2 regions of the Bacillus paranthracis genome follow, and region 1 is predicted to be linked to the other one. Evidence: a T-box and tRNA genes for the amino acid it is inferred to sense, from the RefSeq annotation. Region 1 holds a T-box; the other holds one or more tRNA genes.
The links. The T-box of region 1 lies ahead of ileS2 (isoleucine--tRNA ligase). A T-box ahead of a tRNA ligase gene usually reads a tRNA of that ligase, here a tRNA-Ile.
Positions count from the first base shown of each region.

Region 2: it encodes a tRNA-Ile, which carries the amino acid that the T-box ahead of ileS2 (isoleucine--tRNA ligase) is inferred to sense. The anticodon was not compared.

Region 1 is NZ_CP101135.1:3,679,912-3,690,220, reverse strand. Features, by position in the region: gene spoIIGA (sigma-E processing peptidase SpoIIGA) at 260-1,177, shown strand; gene sigE (RNA polymerase sporulation sigma factor SigE) at 1,197-1,916, shown strand; gene sigG (RNA polymerase sporulation sigma factor SigG) at 2,074-2,853, shown strand; gene NLJ82_RS18910 (YlmC/YmxH family sporulation protein) at 3,021-3,305, shown strand; gene pgeF (peptidoglycan editing factor PgeF) at 3,424-4,242, shown strand; gene NLJ82_RS18900 (YggS family pyridoxal phosphate-dependent enzyme) at 4,239-4,913, shown strand; gene NLJ82_RS18895 (cell division protein SepF) at 4,933-5,403, shown strand; gene NLJ82_RS18890 (YggT family protein) at 5,410-5,673, shown strand; gene NLJ82_RS18885 (YlmH family RNA-binding protein) at 5,689-6,456, shown strand; gene divIVA (septum site-determining protein DivIVA) at 6,546-7,052, shown strand; T-box leader at 7,104-7,328, shown strand; gene ileS2 (isoleucine--tRNA ligase) at 7,400-10,165, shown strand.
Region 2 is NZ_CP101135.1:4,618,743-4,629,051, reverse strand. Features, by position in the region: rRNA gene NLJ82_RS24040 (23S ribosomal RNA) at 1-1,389, shown strand, start outside; rRNA gene rrf (5S ribosomal RNA) at 1,492-1,607, shown strand; tRNA gene NLJ82_RS24030 (tRNA-Val) at 1,612-1,687, shown strand; tRNA gene NLJ82_RS24025 (tRNA-Thr) at 1,692-1,767, shown strand; tRNA gene NLJ82_RS24020 (tRNA-His) at 1,777-1,852, shown strand; tRNA gene NLJ82_RS24015 (tRNA-Leu) at 1,875-1,955, shown strand; tRNA gene NLJ82_RS24010 (tRNA-Gly) at 1,985-2,059, shown strand; tRNA gene NLJ82_RS24005 (tRNA-Leu) at 2,076-2,164, shown strand; tRNA gene NLJ82_RS24000 (tRNA-Arg) at 2,168-2,241, shown strand; tRNA gene NLJ82_RS23995 (tRNA-Pro) at 2,252-2,325, shown strand; tRNA gene NLJ82_RS23990 (tRNA-Ala) at 2,342-2,414, shown strand; tRNA gene NLJ82_RS23985 (tRNA-Met) at 2,435-2,511, shown strand; tRNA gene NLJ82_RS23980 (tRNA-Ile) at 2,516-2,592, shown strand; tRNA gene NLJ82_RS23975 (tRNA-Ser) at 2,610-2,702, shown strand; tRNA gene NLJ82_RS23970 (tRNA-Met) at 2,730-2,806, shown strand; tRNA gene NLJ82_RS23965 (tRNA-Asp) at 2,808-2,883, shown strand; tRNA gene NLJ82_RS23960 (tRNA-Phe) at 2,896-2,971, shown strand; tRNA gene NLJ82_RS23955 (tRNA-Thr) at 2,986-3,061, shown strand; tRNA gene NLJ82_RS23950 (tRNA-Lys) at 3,072-3,147, shown strand; tRNA gene NLJ82_RS23945 (tRNA-Gly) at 3,161-3,231, shown strand; tRNA gene NLJ82_RS23940 (tRNA-Ile) at 3,242-3,318, shown strand; tRNA gene NLJ82_RS23935 (tRNA-Asn) at 3,326-3,400, shown strand; tRNA gene NLJ82_RS23930 (tRNA-Ser) at 3,408-3,498, shown strand; tRNA gene NLJ82_RS23925 (tRNA-Glu) at 3,505-3,576, shown strand; gene NLJ82_RS23920 (L-lactate dehydrogenase) at 4,232-5,176, shown strand; gene NLJ82_RS23915 (S8 family serine peptidase) at 5,356-9,579, opposite strand; gene NLJ82_RS23910 (CalY family protein) at 9,612-10,217, opposite strand.

The DNA of each region.
Region 1 (10,309 bases):
CAAAGAAGTTAGGTGGGGATCGGGCTGCCCATTAAAGCCCGATTGGTGAGGGCTAATAATCAGTGGGGGGATGAAGAAAACCCCCACTGATTAAAGTTTGAAAAAAATATAGCATTCTATGAAACATATACTTTTATTTTTTACCGACAGATTATGTCTAGAAAGCACAAAATAACAAAAAAACACCTCCGCAAATTGACACACTTTCCTATTGGATATGCATTATACTAGTCTCAACTTAAAAAAAGAGGTGAATTGTTTGGTTGTTTACGCCGACGTTGTTTGGTTGTTAAACGCCTGCATTGATTTTCTTTTACTTTTATTAACGGCTACCGTGTTAAAAAAGAAGATCAAAAGATGGAGGCTTGTGTTAGGGGCATTTATAGGTTCAACCATTGTTATTTTTGCCTTTACTCCTTTTGCTTCTATGATGACACATCCAATTATGAAACTACTGTACTCGTTACTTATTGTGTATACAGCATTTGGGTTTACAACATTTAGAAATTATGCACAAACTGTTTTTACTTTTTACTTTGTAACCTTTATGGTTGGCGGAGGATTAATGGGCACTCATTTCTTTTTGCAAACGAATGAAATGGTAAATGGGTTGGTTCAATCTCAATCAATTTCTTATGGTGACCCAATTAGTTGGTTGTTCGTTATTTTTGGTTTTCCAATCATTTATTATTTTTCTAAAAAGCGTATTGAAAGCGTAGAGGTTACAAAAATACACTATGATCAAATTGTGAAATTGAAAATTCAATTAGCTGAAGAGGAACTAGAACTCGCAGGTTTAATTGATAGTGGGAATCAACTTTACGACCCGTTAACGAAAACACCTGTTATGATTATGCATATTTCATCGTTAGAACATTGTTTACCAGCTTGGTTAACAGAACAAATTTATTCCAAAACACAGATTCCTCAAATACCAGAAAATGATTCTGGGTGGGCGACAAAATTACGCTTAATTCCTTTCCGAGCAGTAGGAGTAGAGAATCAATTTTTATGGGCAATTAAGCCAGAAAGTGTACAAATTTATCATGAAGGTAGTTCTATTGTCGTCAATAAAGTATTGATTGGATTAAATACACAACAGTTGTCAACCAATGGAGAGTATCAATGTATTGTGCATCCGAAAATGTTAATTTCGCAAAAAATGGTAATTGCTTAATAATGGGAGGCGGGATAATATGATGAAATTAAAATTTTATTTAGTATACCTTTGGTATAAAGTATTGTTGAAATTAGGAATTAAGACCGATGAAATTTATTACATTGGTGGAAGTGAAGCGTTACCACCGCCGTTAACGAAAGAAGAAGAGGAAGTTCTTTTGAATAAATTGCCAAAAGGAGATCAGGCAGCAAGGTCGTTACTGATTGAACGCAATTTACGGCTAGTTGTATATATAGCAAGAAAGTTTGAAAATACAGGGATAAATATTGAAGATTTAATTAGCATTGGAACAATTGGGCTTATTAAAGCGGTAAATACATTTAATCCAGAAAAGAAAATAAAATTAGCAACATATGCATCACGTTGTATAGAAAATGAAATTTTAATGCATTTGCGCCGGAATAATAAAAATCGTTCAGAAGTTTCTTTTGATGAACCGCTTAACATCGATTGGGACGGGAATGAACTTTTATTATCAGATGTATTAGGGACAGACGATGATATTATTACAAAAGATTTAGAGGCTACGGTTGATCGTCATCTTCTAATGAAAGCATTACATCAATTAAATGATCGTGAAAAACAAATTATGGAACTTCGGTTTGGGCTTGCTGGAGGAGAGGAAAAGACGCAAAAAGATGTAGCGGATATGCTTGGGATTTCACAGTCATACATTTCGCGTTTAGAAAAAAGAATCATAAAAAGATTAAGAAAAGAATTTAATAAAATGGTGTAAAGAATAAGACCAGCCGTTATGTAGGCTGGTCTTATTCTCTTTCGTTGTATGAGGAAGGACAACGAAAATGAAAAATGAAGAGAAAACCGCATGCATAAAATCCCCTTCAAAGGAAATACTTTACACTGTACAGCAACTCCCGATAGGAGGGAACACTTTGACGAGAAACAAAGTAGAAATTTGCGGTGTTGATACAGCTAAACTTCCCGTACTAAAAAATGATGAAATGCGTAAATTATTTCGTGAAATGCAAAGTGGAGAGATAAGCGCAAGAGAGAAATTAGTGAATGGAAACTTACGTCTTGTACTGAGCGTCATCCAAAGATTTAATAACAGAGGAGAATATGTTGACGATTTATTTCAAGTTGGTTGCATCGGACTTATGAAATCCATTGATAATTTTGATTTAGGCCAAAATGTAAAATTTTCAACGTATGCTGTGCCGATGATTATTGGGGAAATACGCAGATATTTGCGTGATAACAATCCGATTCGCGTATCTCGTTCATTACGAGATATTGCGTATAAAGCGTTACAAGTAAGAGAAAAGTTGATTGCAGAAAATTCAAAAGAACCAACAGCAATGGATATTGCAAAAGTGCTTGAAGTGACTCATGAAGAAATCGTTTTTGCTTTAGATGCAATTCAAGATCCAGTTTCATTATTTGAGCCGATTTATAACGATGGGGGGGATCCTATCTTTGTTATGGATCAGTTAAGTGATGAAAAACAAAAGGACGAGCAGTGGGTTGAAGAGTTAGCTCTAAAAGAAGGAATGAAGCGTTTAAATGATCGTGAGAAAATGATTATTCGAAAACGTTTCTTCCAAGGAAAAACACAAATGGAAGTTGCAGAAGAAATTGGGATTTCTCAAGCACAAGTGTCACGTTTAGAGAAATCAGCTATTAAACAAATGAATAAGACGATTCAAGGATAAGGTTTCACCATTTATGGTGAGACCTTTTTATATGTCATATAGTTTGTTTGCGCTCATAGTAGGATAGTTGTGTTCATATAATGAAAATAATATGAGGTTGGTAAGAGGGTGCTTCCTGTTCATTTGTGAAACAATGTTTTTTCGATTCGTCATATATAAGGGAGAGGATGAAAGTGATACAAATTTCGGAATTGCAGATGAAAGATATAATAAATGTTTCAGACGGAAAAAGACTGGGGAATATTGGTGATATTGAAATTGATATGAACACAGGGAAGATCGATTCTATTATTATTTCTAAACAGGCACGTATGTTTGGGGTTTTTGGGAAAGACGTAGAAATTGTAATTCCTTGGAAAGAAATTGTGAAAATTGGGGAAGATGTCATACTTGTTAGAGTAAATCCTGTTAATTCTGTAACAGAATCAATACAAACACCGACAATTTCATAAAGAATATTACAAATTCCTCTTTTTTTTCTGTTAGGATTATGAAAAAATAAAAGTATGGTAAAATAGACAGGAAGTACCATGCTTTTTTATGTTATTTTAATTAAAAGGAGCCGCTGTTATGAGAGAACCATTTAAATATGTGGACGGTATACTGTATTTAGAAGCGTGGAAAGAACTTGGAAACATTACTGCTGGATTTACGACAAAAGATGGTGGGGTAAGTACGGGCTCCTTTCATGCAATGAATTTAGGATTACATGTGAATGATATTGCCGAGAACGTTCATGAAAATAGACGCATTTTAGCAAATAAGTTACAAAAACCATTAGAAAACTGGATTTGCTCTGAACAAGTTCATGATCATCATGTTGAAAAAGTAGGACAACAGGAAAAAGGAAGTGGCGTTTATTCATATGAAGACGGCATTTCAAAAACAGATGGCATTTATACGACTAATAATGATGTTCTTTTAACATCTTGTTATGCGGATTGTGTTCCACTCTATTTTTATGCACCATCACATGGTATGATAGGACTTGCGCATGCTGGATGGAAAGGGACTGTAAAAGAGATTGCAAAAGAAATGATTCAAAAATGGAATGCAGAAGGGATTTCGAGTGATGAAATTCATGTTGCGATTGGACCAGCAATTGGATCTTGTTGTTACATTGTTGATGATCGAGTGTTAACAGCAGCAGAGCAAGTAGTAAACGGTTCTGTTCCTTATAAAAAAGTTTCTGACGGGCAGTACGCAATTAATTTAAAAGAAATTAATCGTATATTATGTGTACAAGCAGGCATAAAAGAAGAGAATATTGTAATGTCATCTCTTTGTACAAGCTGTGAAGAGCAACTGTTTTTCTCTCATCGTCGTGATCAAGGTAAGACAGGGAGAATGTTGAGTTTCATAGGTTTTAAGGAGGATGAAAGCAAGTGACAGTACAAACAAATTTAACAACTGTAAACGAAGCAATTAAACAATCTTGCGCGCGAGCGGGACGTTCTTTGCAAGATATTAAACTCGTTGCAGTTACAAAAACGGTAGGAATTGAAAAAACAAACGAAGTAATTGAAGCAGGAATTATCGATTTAGGTGAAAATAGAAATGAAGGTTTCTTACAGAAGTATGAACATTTCGGTTCAAAAGTGAATTGGCATTTTATTGGATCATTACAAACGAGAAAAGTAAAAGAAATCATTAATGAAATCGATTATTTACATTCATTAGATCGTCTTTCACTTGCAAAAGAAATTCAAAAACGTGCGGATAAGAAAGTGAAATGTTTTATTCAAGTGAAAACATCATCTGAAGAATCAAAGCAAGGATTGGCAATAGAAGAAACCGTTTCTTTTATTCAAAGTTTGCAAGAATTGGATAAGATTGAAGTGGTTGGACTAATGACAATGGCTCCGTTTACAGAAGAAGAGGAAGAAATCAGACGCTGTTTTAAGACATTACGTATGCTACAAACAGAGGTGCAGGAGTTAGAATTATTACATGCGCCATGTAAAGAATTATCAATGGGAATGTCTAATGATTACACCATTGCAATTGAAGAAGGTGCTACATATATTCGTTTGGGGACGATTTTAGTAGGAAAAGCGTAAAAGGAAGGAGAATCTTATTATGAGTTGGTCAAAAGTAAAATACTTCTTTTTTGATACACCTGAAGAAAAAGAAGCAGCTCAATATAGTTATGAAAAGGAGCAAACGGACATGAAGAAGCAGCAAGATCCGCCAGAACAACAAGATGTTACGTTTCCAAAAGCGCAAACGAAACAAAATGTTGTGAGCATTGAAACAGCGAAGCAATCCTCAAAAGTTGTTTTATTAGAACCACGCACATATTCGGAAGCGCAAGGAATTGCGGACCATTTAAAAGGTAGACGAGCTGTTGTAATTAATTTACAACGAATGTCTACGGATCAAGCTGTACGTATCGTTGACTTTTTAAGTGGTACTGTATACGCTATAGGCGGGGACATTCAAAAAATAGGACCGAAAACATTTATGTGTACGCCTGAAAATGTAGATATAGTTGGTGCAATTTCAGAGTTATTCGGTGAAGAAGAAGACACAAATATAAAGAGGTGGTAATACGCCATGGAAACAGTTTTAAGGCTTTTAGTTACTGCTATCGAGATTTACTCGTGGGCACTTATTATTTACATTCTCCTATCATGGTTCCCAGGTGCAAAGGAATCAACTTTCGGAGATTTTCTTGCCCGTATTTGTGAACCGTATTTAGAACCATTTCGCAGATTTATTCCGCCGCTTGGTATGATTGACATCTCACCACTTGTTGCGATTTTTGCGTTGAGACTTGCTACAAGTGGTTTAGTAACTTTATTCGGCTATTTCTTATAGTAAGAGGTTAAATACATGAGCATCTACGAGCATTTTAGACCTGATGAAGTGGTCTTTGTGGATAAAGTGTTAGAGTGGAAGCGAGCAGCAGAGTACCATCAAGTGAAGTTAACAGACTTTCTTGATCCAAGACAACAACAAATTGTCACGATGGTAATAGGACAAGGAGATGTTGCTGTACAATTTGATGGTGCAACGTCTCAAGCAGAGCGCAAAAGAGCACTCATTTATCCGGACTATCTAGTAATAAATGAAGAGGAATTTCAAGTAGAAGTATTGGAAATTGACTATCCTTCCAAGTTTTATACGCTAGAGCATAGGCAAATATTAGGTACATTTATGTCTCTCGGTTTAACGAGAGAAAAATGTGGTGATATTTTGCTTCAAGAAGATCGTGCCCAAATTGTAGTCGCGAAAGAAGTTGTATCTTATATTGAGATGAACTTACAATCTATAGGAAAAGTGAAAGTCTCCTTATCACCAGTGCAAGGGGAAAAAATTCTACAGATACAAGAAACGTGGGGGGAGAAATCCGGAACGGTTTCTTCACTTCGTTTAGATGTTATGTTAGCTGAAATGTTACATATATCTAGGCAAAAAGTACAACCTTTCATAAAAAATGGTTTAGTAAAAGTGAATTGGAAAACAGTGGAGCAAACCTCTTATGAATGTTATCCAGGAGATGTTTTTTCAGTGAGAGGATATGGACGCAGTAAATTGTTTTCTGTAGAAGGTAGAACAAAGCGCGACAAATGGAGAATTTTGTATGGTATACTAAAATGATTGGTTTTTTAGAAGGAAATCCTCCTATTTTGTCGAAGAAAAGATATAATTGAAAGAGGAAATTTAGATAACTACTTGGAGGTGGCGTTGTGCCGTTAACACCATTAGATATTCATAACAAAGAATTTGGTCGCGGATTCCGTGGCTATGATGAGGATCAAGTAAATGAGTTTCTTGATCAAATTATCAAAGATTATGAATTAGTCATTCGTGAAAAAAAAGCTTTAGAAGAACAAGTTGCGCAATTAGAAGGGAAGTTAGATCATTTCTCTAATATTGAAGATACGTTAAACAAATCTATCGTTGTTGCACAAGAAGCAGCGGAAGAAGTAAAACGTAATGCGCAAAAAGAGGCAAAATTAATTGTACGTGAAGCTGAAAAGAATGCAGACCGTATTATTAACGAAGCTTTAGTAAAATCAAGAAAAGTTGCTTTTGATATTGAAGAGCTAAAGAAACAAGCGAAAGTATTCCGCACTCGTTTCCGTATGTTATTAGAAACACAGCTTGAAATGTTAAACAACGATGATTGGGATAAACTAATTGAGTTAGAAGACGAAGTAGACGAGCTGTTGAAAAAAGAAGAAACAGTGTAAGCTTGACGTTTTTCGCATTATTACATATAATTTTAAACAACATATTTATTAAGAAAAACGAAGATAGGGATAAGTACCTTTTTCATACCTTATATAGCGAACTGAGGATGGTGTAAGCTCAGGATAAGGAGATAATGGGAATATCACCCTGGAGTTCCGCGCTGAACAAATAGAGTAAGCGTAGGCGTATATTCGCGTTAAGAATATAAAGAGGATTGTATACATACGTATAGAATCTACTAGGGTGGTACCGCGGGAGACTTTCTCGTCCCTTTTTGGGATGAGAAAGTCTCTTTTTTATTCCGTTTTTTAGGTCTTTCTTTTATACATGTAAGGAGGAATTGAGCATGGAGTACAAAAATACATTACTAATGCCAAAAACAGAGTTCCCGATGCGTGGGAATTTACCAAAACGTGAGCCTGCAATGCAAGAAAAGTGGGCGGAAATGAATATTTATGAAAAGGTACAAGAACATACGAAAGGTCGTCCTTTATTTGTACTGCATGATGGACCTCCATATGCGAATGGTGACATTCATATGGGACATGCATTAAATAAAGTATTAAAAGACTTTATCGTTCGTTATAAATCAATGACTGGTTTCTGTGCACCATATGTCCCAGGTTGGGATACACACGGTTTACCAATTGAACAAGCTTTAACAAATAAAGGTGTGAAGCGTAAAGAAATGACAGTTGCTGAGTTCCGTAAGTTATGTGCAGAGTATGCATATGAACAAGTAGAACGTCAGCGTGAGCAATTTAAGCGTTTAGGTGTACGTGCTGATTGGGATAACCCATACATTACTTTAGAGCCAGCATATGAAGCACAACAAATTAAAGTGTTTGGTGATATGGCGAAAAAAGGTTATATCTATAAAGGACAAAAACCAGTTTATTGGTCACCAACGAGTGAATCAGCTTTAGCAGAAGCTGAAATTGAATACCAAGATAAAAAATCTGCATCTATTTACGTAGCATTTCCTGTAAAAGATGGAAAGAACGTATTAGAAGGTGATGAGAAATACATTATCTGGACAACAACGCCTTGGACGTTGCCTGCAAACTTAGGTATTTCTGTTCACCCAGAACTTGAATACGCTATTGTAAAAGTAAATGGTGAAAAATATATTATTGCTTCTGAACTATTTGAGACAGTTGCAAAAACGTTAGAGTGGGAAAACGCTGAAGTTGTGAAAACAGTAAAAGGTAGCGAGCTTGAGTATACAGTTGCAAAGCATCCATTCTACGATCGTGATTCATTAGTTATGCTAGGAGATCACGTAACAACAGATGCAGGTACAGGTTGTGTTCATACAGCACCAGGACACGGGGAAGATGACTTTATTGTTGGTAAAAAGTATGGCTTAGAAGTACTTTGCCCAGTTGATGATAAAGGTGTATTAACAGAGGAAGCACCTGGATTTGAAGGCTTATTCTATGATAAAGCTAACAAGCCAATTACAGAAAAATTAGAAGAAGTAGGCGCGTTACTGAAACTAACATTCATCACGCATTCATATCCACATGATTGGAGAACGAAAAAACCTATTATTTTCCGTGCGACAGCACAGTGGTTTGCATCTATTGAAGCATTCCGTAAAGAGTTATTAGAAGCTGTTGCGGAAACAAAATGGGTACCAGCATGGGGCGAAACTCGTCTTCATAACATGGTTCGTGACCGTGGTGACTGGTGTATTTCTCGTCAGCGTGCATGGGGTGTGCCAATTCCAGTATTCTATGCTGAGAATGGTGATCCAATTATTACGGATGAAACAATTAACCACGTAGCAGATTTATTCCGTGAACACGGTTCTAACGTATGGTTTGAGCGTGAAGCGAAAGATCTATTACCAGAAGGATTTACACATTCAGGTAGCCCAAATGGTGAATTCCGTAAAGAAACAGACATTATGGATGTATGGTTCGACTCAGGTTCTTCTCACCAAGCGGTATTAGAAGAGCGCGATGACTTACAACGTCCAGCTGATTTATATTTAGAAGGATCTGACCAATATCGTGGTTGGTTTAACTCTTCATTATCGACAGCAGTTGCTGTAACAGGTAAGGCGCCATATAAAGGCGTACTAAGCCATGGTTTCGTATTAGATGGTGAAGGCCGTAAAATGAGTAAGTCGATTGGAAACATCGTCGTACCGAAGAAAATTATGGATCAATTAGGCGGAGATATTTTACGCTTATGGGTATCTTCTGTTGACTATCAATCTGACGTACGTATTTCGGATGATATTTTAAAACAAGTAGCAGAAGTGTATCGTAAAATCCGTAACACATTCCGTTTCTTATTAGGAAACTTAGACGACTTTAAGCCAAGTGAAAATACAGTAGCTGTAGCTGAACTTCGTGAAGTAGATCGTTACATGTTAGTGAAATTAAATGACTTAATTACAAAAGTAAAAGAAGCATATGAGACATACGACTTCGCTGCTGTATATCATGCAATTCATAACTTCTGTACAATTGATTTAAGTTCATTCTACTTAGACTTTGCAAAAGACATTTTATACATTGAAGGTGCGAACCATGAAGATCGTCGTGCAATTCAAACTGTATTATATGATGTTCTTGTTGCATTGACGAAACTTGTAACACCAATCTTACCGCATACAGCTGATGAAGTATGGCCATACATTCCAGGTGTAACAGAAGAAAGTGTACAATTAACTGATATGCCAGAAGCTGTACAATTAGATGGTGCAGAAGCATTAAAAACAAAATGGGATGCATTTATGACATTGCGTGATGACGTATTAAAAGCGTTAGAAGTAGCTCGTAATGAAAAGGTAATCGGTAAGTCATTAAATGCAAGCATTACGCTATATCCAACTGCAGAAATGAAAGCTATGTTAGAGTCTATTAACGAAGACTTAAAGCAATTATTCATCGTTTCTGAGTACAAACTTGGTGGCATGATGGAAGAAGCGCCAGCAGATGCACCGAAGTATGAACATACAGCGGTTGTTGTTGTTCAAGCAACTGGTGAAACATGTGAACGTTGTTGGGTAGTTTCAGAAACAATTGGTAAAGATGCTGAACATGAAACATTATGTGAGCGTTGTGCAACGGTTGTTAAAGAAAATTATGTAAAATAATAAGGGGTGACTGCACGTAAAGTGCAGTCATTTTTTTGGTTAACAGTATATTGAAATAACTTTCACTCTCTTTCCTATGAAGGAAAAATGTGTGAGAGGTAAGCATATAAATTTCGGACACACTAATCGTACATTGCAACTGGG
Region 2 (10,309 bases), 940 kb from region 1:
ATAAGTAGGCAAATCCGCTTATCGTAAAGGCTGAGCTGTGATGGGGAAGCTCCTTATGGAGCGAAGTCTTTGATTCCCCGCTGCCAAGAAAAGCTTCTAGCGAGATAAAAGGTGCCTGTACCGCAAACCGACACAGGTAGGCGAGGAGAGAATCCTAAGGTGTGCGAGAGAACTCTGGTTAAGGAACTCGGCAAAATGACCCCGTAACTTCGGGAGAAGGGGTGCTTTCTTAACGGAAAGCCGCAGTGAATAGGCCCAAGCGACTGTTTAGCAAAAACACAGCTCTCTGCGAAGCCGTAAGGCGAAGTATAGGGGGTGACACCTGCCCGGTGCTGGAAGGTTAAGGAGAGGGGTTAGCGTAAGCGAAGCTCTGAACTGAAGCCCCAGTAAACGGCGGCCGTAACTATAACGGTCCTAAGGTAGCGAAATTCCTTGTCGGGTAAGTTCCGACCCGCACGAAAGGTGTAACGATTTGGGCACTGTCTCAACCAGAGACTCGGTGAAATTATAGTACCTGTGAAGATGCAGGTTACCCGCGACAGGACGGAAAGACCCCGTGGAGCTTTACTGTAGCCTGATATTGAATTTTGGTACAGTTTGTACAGGATAGGCGGGAGCCTTTGAAACCGGAGCGCTAGCTTCGGTGGAGGCGCTGGTGGGATACCGCCCTGACTGTATTGAAATTCTAACCTACGGGTCTTATCGACCCGGGAGACAGTGTCAGGTGGGCAGTTTGACTGGGGCGGTCGCCTCCTAAAGTGTAACGGAGGCGCCCAAAGGTTCCCTCAGAATGGTTGGAAATCATTCGTAGAGTGCAAAGGCATAAGGGAGCTTGACTGCGAGACCTACAAGTCGAGCAGGGACGAAAGTCGGGCTTAGTGATCCGGTGGTTCCGCATGGAAGGGCCATCGCTCAACGGATAAAAGCTACCCCGGGGATAACAGGCTTATCTCCCCCAAGAGTCCACATCGACGGGGAGGTTTGGCACCTCGATGTCGGCTCATCGCATCCTGGGGCTGTAGTCGGTCCCAAGGGTTGGGCTGTTCGCCCATTAAAGCGGTACGCGAGCTGGGTTCAGAACGTCGTGAGACAGTTCGGTCCCTATCCGTCGTGGGCGTAGGAAATTTGAGAGGAGCTGTCCTTAGTACGAGAGGACCGGGATGGACGCACCGCTGGTGTACCAGTTGTTCTGCCAAGGGCATAGCTGGGTAGCTATGTGCGGAAGGGATAAGTGCTGAAAGCATCTAAGCATGAAGCCCCCCTCAAGATGAGATTTCCCATAGCGTAAGCTAGTAAGATCCCTGAAAGATGATCAGGTTGATAGGTTCGAGGTGGAAGCATGGTGACATGTGGAGCTGACGAATACTAATAGATCGAGGACTTAACCATATAATATGAAGCAATGTTATCTAGTTTTGAAAGAATATAAAAAAACTTGTTGACTTTCAAAGTTAAATGAGTTACAATAATTCTTGTCTTAAATGAATACAGTCTGGTAATGATGGCAGAGAGGTCACACCCGTTCCCATACCGAACACGGAAGTTAAGCTCTCTAGCGCCGATGGTAGTTGGGACCTTGTCCCTGTGAGAGTAGGACGTTGCCAGGCAAATGGAGGATTAGCTCAGCTGGGAGAGCACCTGCCTTACAAGCAGGGGGTCGGCGGTTCGATCCCGTCATCCTCCACCATTTAGCCGACTTAGCTCAATTGGTAGAGCAACTGACTTGTAATCAGTAGGTTGGGGGTTCAAGTCCTCTAGTCGGCACCAGAAATCATGGCGGTTGTGGCGAAGTGGTTAACGCACCGGATTGTGGCTCCGGCATTCGTGGGTTCGATTCCCATCAGTCGCCCCATTTTTCTTAAATAAATTAATATGCGGGTGTGGCGGAATTGGCAGACGCACCAGACTTAGGATCTGGCGCCTTTGGCGTGGGGGTTCGACTCCCTTCACCCGCACTTTTAATTAAATAACTCATACATGTCTTGCGGAAGTAGTTCAGTGGTAGAATACAACCTTGCCAAGGTTGGGGTCGCGGGTTCGAATCCCGTCTTCCGCTCCAATTTTCAATATGACATGCCGGGGTGGCGGAACAGGCAGACGCACAGGACTTAAAATCCTGCGGTGGGTGACCACCGTGCGGGTTCGACCCCCGCCCTCGGCACCATATGCGCCCGTAGCTCAATTGGATAGAGCGTTTGACTACGGATCAAGAGGTTAGGGGTTCGACTCCTCTCGGGCGCGCTTTTATTAACGGGAAGTGGCTCAGCTTGGTAGAGCACCTGGTTTGGGACCAGGGGGTCGCAGGTTCAAATCCTGTCTTCCCGATATTCCCAAAAAACATGGGGCCTTAGCTCAGCTGGGAGAGCGCCTGCCTTGCACGCAGGAGGTCAGCGGTTCGATCCCGCTAGGCTCCACTTATTTTAATATCATTTATGGCGGTGTAGCTCAGCTGGCTAGAGCGTACGGTTCATACCCGTGAGGTCGGGGGTTCGATCCCCTCCGCCGCTACCATAAAGGACCTTTAGCTCAGCTGGTTAGAGCAGACGGCTCATAACCGTCCGGTCGTAGGTTCGAGTCCTACAAGGTCCACCATTAGAAGTTTATATCTCGGAGGTATACCCAAGTTCGGCTGAAGGGATCGGTCTTGAAAACCGACAGGCGGCGAGAGTCGCGCGGGGGTTCGAATCCCTCTACCTCCTCCATTTTTTCTTAATTAAATATTTTATCGTCGCGGGGTGGAGCAGTCTGGTAGCTCGTCGGGCTCATAACCCGAAGGTCGCAGGTTCAAATCCTGTCCCCGCAACCAAGGTCCCGTGGTGTAGTGGTTAACATGCCTGCCTGTCACGCAGGAGATCGCCGGTTCGACCCCGGTCGGGACCGCCATTTTTACATAAAGGCTCGGTAGCTCAGTCGGTAGAGCAGAGGACTGAAAATCCTCGTGTCGGCGGTTCGATTCCGTCCCGAGCCACCATTTTGAAGTCGCAAGCCGGCTTAGCTCAATTGGTAGAGCAACTGACTTGTAATCAGTAGGTTGGGGGTTCAAGTCCTCTAGCCGGCACCACTTTCAAAATGAGCCATTAGCTCAGTTGGTAGAGCATCTGACTTTTAATCAGAGGGTCGAAGGTTCGAGTCCTTCATGGCTCACCATTTACAATTTAATGCGGGTGTAGTTTAGTGGTAAAACAAGAGCCTTCCAAGCTCTGGTCGAGAGTTCGATTCTCTTCACCCGCTTTTCAATTATGGGCCTATAGCTCAGCTGGTTAGAGCGCACGCCTGATAAGCGTGAGGTCGATGGTTCGAGTCCATTTAGGCCCACCATAATTGTTCCGCAGTAGCTCAGTGGTAGAGCTATCGGCTGTTAACCGATCGGTCGTAGGTTCGAGTCCTACCTGCGGAGCCATATTTATAGAGAAGTACCCAAGTGGCTCAAGGGGCTCCCCTGCTAAGGGAGTAGATCGCGAACGCGGTGCGAGGGTTCGAATCCCTTCTTCTCTGCCAGTAATTGGCCCGTTGGTCAAGTGGTTAAGACACCGCCCTTTCACGGCGGTAACACGGGTTCGAATCCCGTACGGGTCATATTAAAAGAGATAGCATAATCTGCTATCTCTTTTTTGTTGTGTAAAAGTGATACTCAAGGTCATTAACGAAATGGCACTTAGAAATATATCATAGCTGGGAAGATCCTAAGGAATTAGTTGTAGAGTTATTAGATACAGTTGAATAATAAAATCGAAATACGGGTTGTTCAAATAAAGCATGCTGCATTAGGAACTACCGCGGAAAATAAATAATATATAGAAGAAGCTGTCTCTCAGTAGGTAATCTACTGAAGACAGCTTTTTTATGTTGTCATTATTGTCGAGTTTTGTCGGTAAGTCGATATTCCTTGTCGAATCGCCGATATAATTTGATTTACGATCGATATATTATAAAAATCGTTGATATATTTAAATAATCGTCGATATAATTTCACTTACCGATAAAACGGAACTATTTCACGTTCACAATCTAAAGAAAACGCCTCCATTGAAATGGATTCCACACCTATTCTAATAACTTTACACTCTATGTGAAAAAGTTCACAAATAGGTCATAATTTGTGAAGTAATTCACAATAATACGTGCTACAATATGAATGTAAAGAAGTTAAACAACATTAAATTAGTATTTTAATTAATTACTTAAACAATCATAAAAAAATATATGTGAACAATAGAGAGGGGAAATTACCATGAAAAAAGGTATCAATCGTGTAGTATTAGTAGGAACAGGAGCTGTAGGTTGTAGTTACGCTTACTCAATGATCAACCAAGGTGTAGCTGAAGAATTCGTATTAGTAGATGTTAATGAAGCAAAAGCAGAAGGGGAAGCAATGGACTTAAGCCATGCGGTACCATTCTCTCCATCACCAACAAAAGTTTGGAGCGGTAGCTATGCAGATTGTAAAGATGCAGATTTAGTAGTTATCACTGCTGGATTACCACAAAAGCCAGGTGAAACTCGTTTAGACTTAGTTGAGAAAAATACAAAGATCTTTAAACAAATCGTTCGCGGTATTATGGATAGCGGATTCGATGGAATCTTCTTAATCGCAACTAACCCAGTTGATATTTTAACTTACGTAACTTGGAAAGAATCTGGTCTACCAAAAGAGCGTGTAATTGGTTCTGGTACTACTTTAGACTCTGCTCGTTTCCGTTACATGTTAGGTGACTACTTAGATGTAGATCCACGTAACGTTCATGCTTACATCGTTGGTGAACACGGTGACACTGAACTTCCAGTATGGAGTCACGCTACTATCGGTGTACAAAAACTAGAAACAATCTTAGCTAACAACGAACAGTACAAACAAGAAGACTTAGACAAAATCTTCGAAAACGTACGTGATGCAGCTTACCATATCATCGAGCGTAAAGGTGCAACTTATTACGGAATCGGTATGTCACTACTTCGTGTAACTAAAGCAATCTTAAACAACGAGAACAGCGTATTAACTGTATCTGCATACCTTGAAGGTCAATACGGTGAGAAAGATGCTTACGTAGGTGTTCCAGCTGTAATTAACCGTGAAGGTGTACGTGAAATCGTAGAGCTTGAGTTAAATGAGGATGAAAAAGCGAAATTTGCTCATTCTGTAAAAGTATTAAAAGAAACAATGGCACCAGTACTATAATAATAATTGCTAAATAATCCAGAAGTGGGGAACTACTTCTTACTTCTGGATTTATATATAATTTAATATAAATTCCTTTTCCGGTTTCCCTTGTATATCCCCAATATACCCCTTTTGCTGGATCAGGGTCGTTTATAGAAAAGAGCACTCTACTTTGGGTAGAGTGCTCTTTATTATTATCATTTTTTAGGCGTTAATCCTAATTTCTTTAAAATATCTGCCAGTGTACCGCTTTTTGATTTTTCAACAGGTGTTTGTGATTTAGATGCATCGGGACCTTTTTTCAAGAAGTTCTTTTCAACGAAGCGAATATCTTTTTCGTCAACAATACCATCTTTATTTAGGTCACCGTCTTTCACAGATACTCCTTTTTTACCATAGTTGCTAGCGATAATTTCAGCATCTTTTATATCAATTACTTTATCGCCATTTACATCACCTGCAAGGTTTTCATCAAGGCGTGCATAATAATATTGGCCAAGTAGCTTACCGTCTTTTTCAGTACCAAGTTTCGTTGTTAGTCGGCTTGTTAAATGCCCTGGTACTTCTACATATAAGTTATAGTCGCGTTTATTAACAGGAAGTCCATTTAGTTTGAAGTATCCGTATTTGTCTAGTGAGCCTTCAAACTTATGACGGTAAGAATCAGTTGCATATACTTTTACGCCAAGCTTTGTATAATCGAATTTCTCATCTAAATAGCCACGTTCATTTAAGAATGCACCAGGTTTAATATTTCCTTCTACTAGTGAGTTTAAAGACATAACTGAGAATGTTTGATCTTGAAGGACACGCATTCTATTTGGCTCTGATTCACCTTGTTTCCAGTAAGCGAACACTGATAAATCTAATTGAGCATTTGCTTCATAAAATTCATCATTTTCTACCTTAAAAGTTATATCAATGAACGGGAAGTCACCATCTAATCCAGCGAAGTTTTTATCATCAATAGCCCCGCCTACTGTAACAGAACCTTCTTCTAGTTTTGATTCATTTATTTTTGCGGTTACCCCTTTTTCAGAAAGGAGTTTTTCAAAAGCAGGATTCAATTTCACATTTGCAAATTTGAAGTTCTTCTCTAGGAATTGTACGTTAAATGCCCCAGCAACGAATTGTTTTACGTGTTTCGCGTTTAGGGTTACTGTGAACTCGTCCCCTTTATATACTTCTTTTTTATCATAACTAGCCTTTGCATATTGAGCTCCTTGCGGGATAAACCAATAATTATTTACACCGCTTGGATAGTCAGGACCTGCAGTTGCATAATCGAAAATATATACGCCTGTGTTCATTGGACCTTCCACTTTAAAGGATTCAGGAGTAATGCCAACTTTAAAGTCTCCGTTTGCATTAATAGGTAAAAACTTATGCAAGTATGGAGAATAGTCATAATACATAACGCCATTCGCTTCTTGCGTAATGTTTAATCCTTTTCCTTTTAAGTAGTCAACGTTTGAATCATACACATTTCCTTTAATCCATAACGCTTTTTTACCATCTTCTACTGTGTAATTTTCTTCATTTAATTCATAAATACCAGGTTTTAATCCAGTTAATTTTACTTCTGGCGGTGTATTATCAATTACGACATAATCACCTTTCACACGTGCTTTTCCAGCTTTATCATAGCCAACAAACTCAATTGTGTAGTCTCCTTCTGGTAAGTTGATTTTCTCATCACCAATTGGTTTTGCAGGATCATTTGTAAAAGGATACACTTTTCCGTTAAAGAAGGATTCTAAGTAGTAATACACATCCGTTTTTAGGCCACTCGTGTTTAATGTTCCAATGAAGCCGAGTGCTTTATTTGTTTTCGAATCTTTCACGATAAGGTCTAACGTTTCAAGTTCGCTATTTAATTGGAATGCCCCGTGAACATATGATTCACCATATGGATTAAACTTTGATGTATCAGTTGAAATTGCTTTTCTTGATAATATGGCATTTTCAATACCAGGCTCTGATACACGAATAGAGAACGGAATTTGATACGTTTCTTCTTTATTTTTCGTATTTGTAATATGAATATATCCTTCATATCGGCCTTGTTTTACACCGGCTGGAACATTAATTTTTGCTTCAATTTCATCTGATTTACCAGCATCAAGTGTAAAAGTTTCTGGAACAGAAACTTTTACACCGTTTGCGATAGCATCGTTAATAGCAGAAGATGCTGGTGTATAAGAAATTTCTGTTTTAAATTCTTTTTTCTCTTGTTTATTATGGTTTTCCACTTTTATATTTCGTTTTTGTTCAAGAGCTTCACTGTCTTTTTGATAGAACTTCCCGAATGCAATGGATCCGGTTTCTTCTGGTACTTCAATTACTTCATCATTTACAACTGTTTTTGTTGTATCTAGCACTTTAAAACTTGTTTCCGTATGAACGGCGTTGTATGCATCTACTCGTCCAGCTCCAACTTCATATACGGAATACTTTTCTTTTAAATCATCAGCTGTGTTCATAAGAGACGCCTTTACATCGAATGGAGAGTATTCTGGGTGTTCTTGTAAAATAAGAGCAGCAACGCCCGCGATATGAGGAGAAGCCATGGATGTTCCTTGCATACGCTCATAGGAAACGTCATAGTTTTCGCCCTCTTGTGGGTCGTTAATATATTCAGGTATTGTTGAAAGTACAGCAACACCAGGCGCTGTAATATCAGGTTTAATATCATCATTTGATGTAACAGGGCCGCGTGAGCTAAAGTCTGCAAGATGATCGCCTTCTGTTTGAATGTAACTAAGTTCGCCAAAGCTAAAGGATGTATTACCTTGTTCGATTTGAGCTTTTAGTTTTTCACCGTCTTCTTTCGTTAGGCGGAATGCTGGAATGTATTTTGTACTTTCGCCAACGTAGAAAGGAATTTCTCCGTCTACATTGTTATAAATAATAACGGCTTTTGCACCTGCTTGTTTTGCATTCGCAATTTTTTCATCAAATGACAGTGTACCGCGTGCAACGAGAGCGATTTTTCCTTTTACATCTTTTTTACTAAACTCGTCAGGCGTACCAATTCCTACAGATTCAATAGGTAAAGTTTGTCCCTTGAAATCTTCTATTTTATCAGTGAAGTTTTTGCCGAATAAAATTAGGTTAGGAAATTGTAATTGTCCAGCATGACCTGATAGTTTCGGTAAGGAAATAGAGCTATCACTTGCGCCGACCGTAATTGCAAATGGAGAAGCACCTGGTGATCCGAGTGTCGCTGGATTTGGACCAGAGTTTCCAGCAGCAACGACTGTAACAACACCAGAAAGCATCGCGTTATTGACAGCGATAGACGTAGGATCAAGCGGATTGTTGCTATCGTCACCTAACGATAAGTTAATAACGTTCATACCGTCAGAAATAGATTTATCGATTGCAGCAATAATACCTGAACTAGCTCCACTTCCGTATGGACCGAGTACACGATAGTTATACAGTTCAATGTCAGGTGCAACACCTTTTACTGCGGAATCTGATTTGTTTTTCTTTTGAGCAGAAACGATACCTGCTACGTGAGTGCCGTGGGCTGTGTAGAAGGAAGAGCCACGATCATCAAATTCAGGAGCGCCAGATTGTTGCCATTCTGTATAAGTTGTTTCCATCGGATCTGCATCGTTATTAATAAAGTCCCAACCTTTTACGGAGTTTGGATCTATCCTGCTAGAGTCTTCGCCAGGTTTTGCGCGATAGCCCTTATACACGTCTTTTAGGTCAGGATGATTGTAATCAATACCTGTATCTAATACACCAACTTTAATTCCTTTTCCAGTAATGCCCTCGCTATGTAACTTATCGACCCCAATTTGCGGAATGCTATCTGTTAGTTTTTGAGGTGCTTTTTGCTCTGCTTGTTTTGGTAAATTTAGTTTCACTTCATAATCTTTCCAAATACGCTTTACAACGCCAATTCGTAACAATTCTTCTACTGTATTTGCAGGTAATGTCAGCGCAACCCCATTTATGGCATGTTTATAAGAACGTTTAATTTGTACTGACTGGAAATTCCCTGACTTTACTGATGGGCTAAATTGATAAAGGCGTTTTAGTCCTTTTTGAAATTCCTCATGCTCTTGATCAATACGCGCTTTTATATTTTCAGGAGCAGCTTGTAATCCTTTTTCTTTTTGTTTTAATTCATTAATCTTTACTGGAGCTGTTTGAAATTCTACAATGATATTTACTGGTTCAGAACTACTTGTATTAATATCTGGCGAGATAGTAAAACCAGGGTTGGCATCTAACGTTTGTAATGCCTGACGCTGTTCTTTAGAAAGTTTTGATAGTAAAGACTGGGCGTTTGAAGAGTCAATTTGATTAATAGGATTTTCAGCAAGTACATTGAACGGAAGGGCAGTTGAAAGCAGAACGCCAGCCGTGACAATTCCGGTAACAAAACGATTTTTCTTTTTCATGTATAAGCCTCCGATAATTTATATTTTAAAATTTATTTCTCCGTGCCTGGTGTTTGCTCTGCATGGAATGTCCAGTTTAGCTGTAAGGAATCACCCTGGAATTTATTTTGATCTTGTTCGTTGTCTTCGAAGGAGAAGAGCACGTGTAAATAATCTGTTTCACCAGATTTAATACCGTCTATTAAGTTATGACGTTCTAGAGAAGTAGCCACATCTTCAGGTTTCATAGTTTTTAATTCTGATAGTTTTGTTTCCCACAAAATTTCATGATCATCGTTTGGATTAGATGGCTTTCCATCATTCACTAAAAATTTGACGATGATGTGATCGCCTAAATCTTCACCATCATTATTTTTTTTTGCATCTGTAACTTCATAGGATGTTTCAAGTGCTACTTTTGCAATATCCAATGACCCTTTATTTTCAAGCGTGAAATTTTTTTCAATAAAGTCACCTGGCTTTAAATCTTTCACATCAACGATTACACTTGGATTAATAGAAAGGTCTAGTGTTCCAGCTTGAAATGAGTTACTAGATGTTTCCGAATCACTGAAGTAGGCGAATACACCGCCGAATGTAAGGGATAAGCCAAGCGTTGCTGTGACAACTCCTATTCCAACCTTTTGTTTTAATGACATAAGAAAGCCCCCCTAATTAAATTTTTATAGCGACTGTTCGTAACAAGGATAAATAAGTAAACATAGTAGTCCGCTATGAATTGTAGTTACGA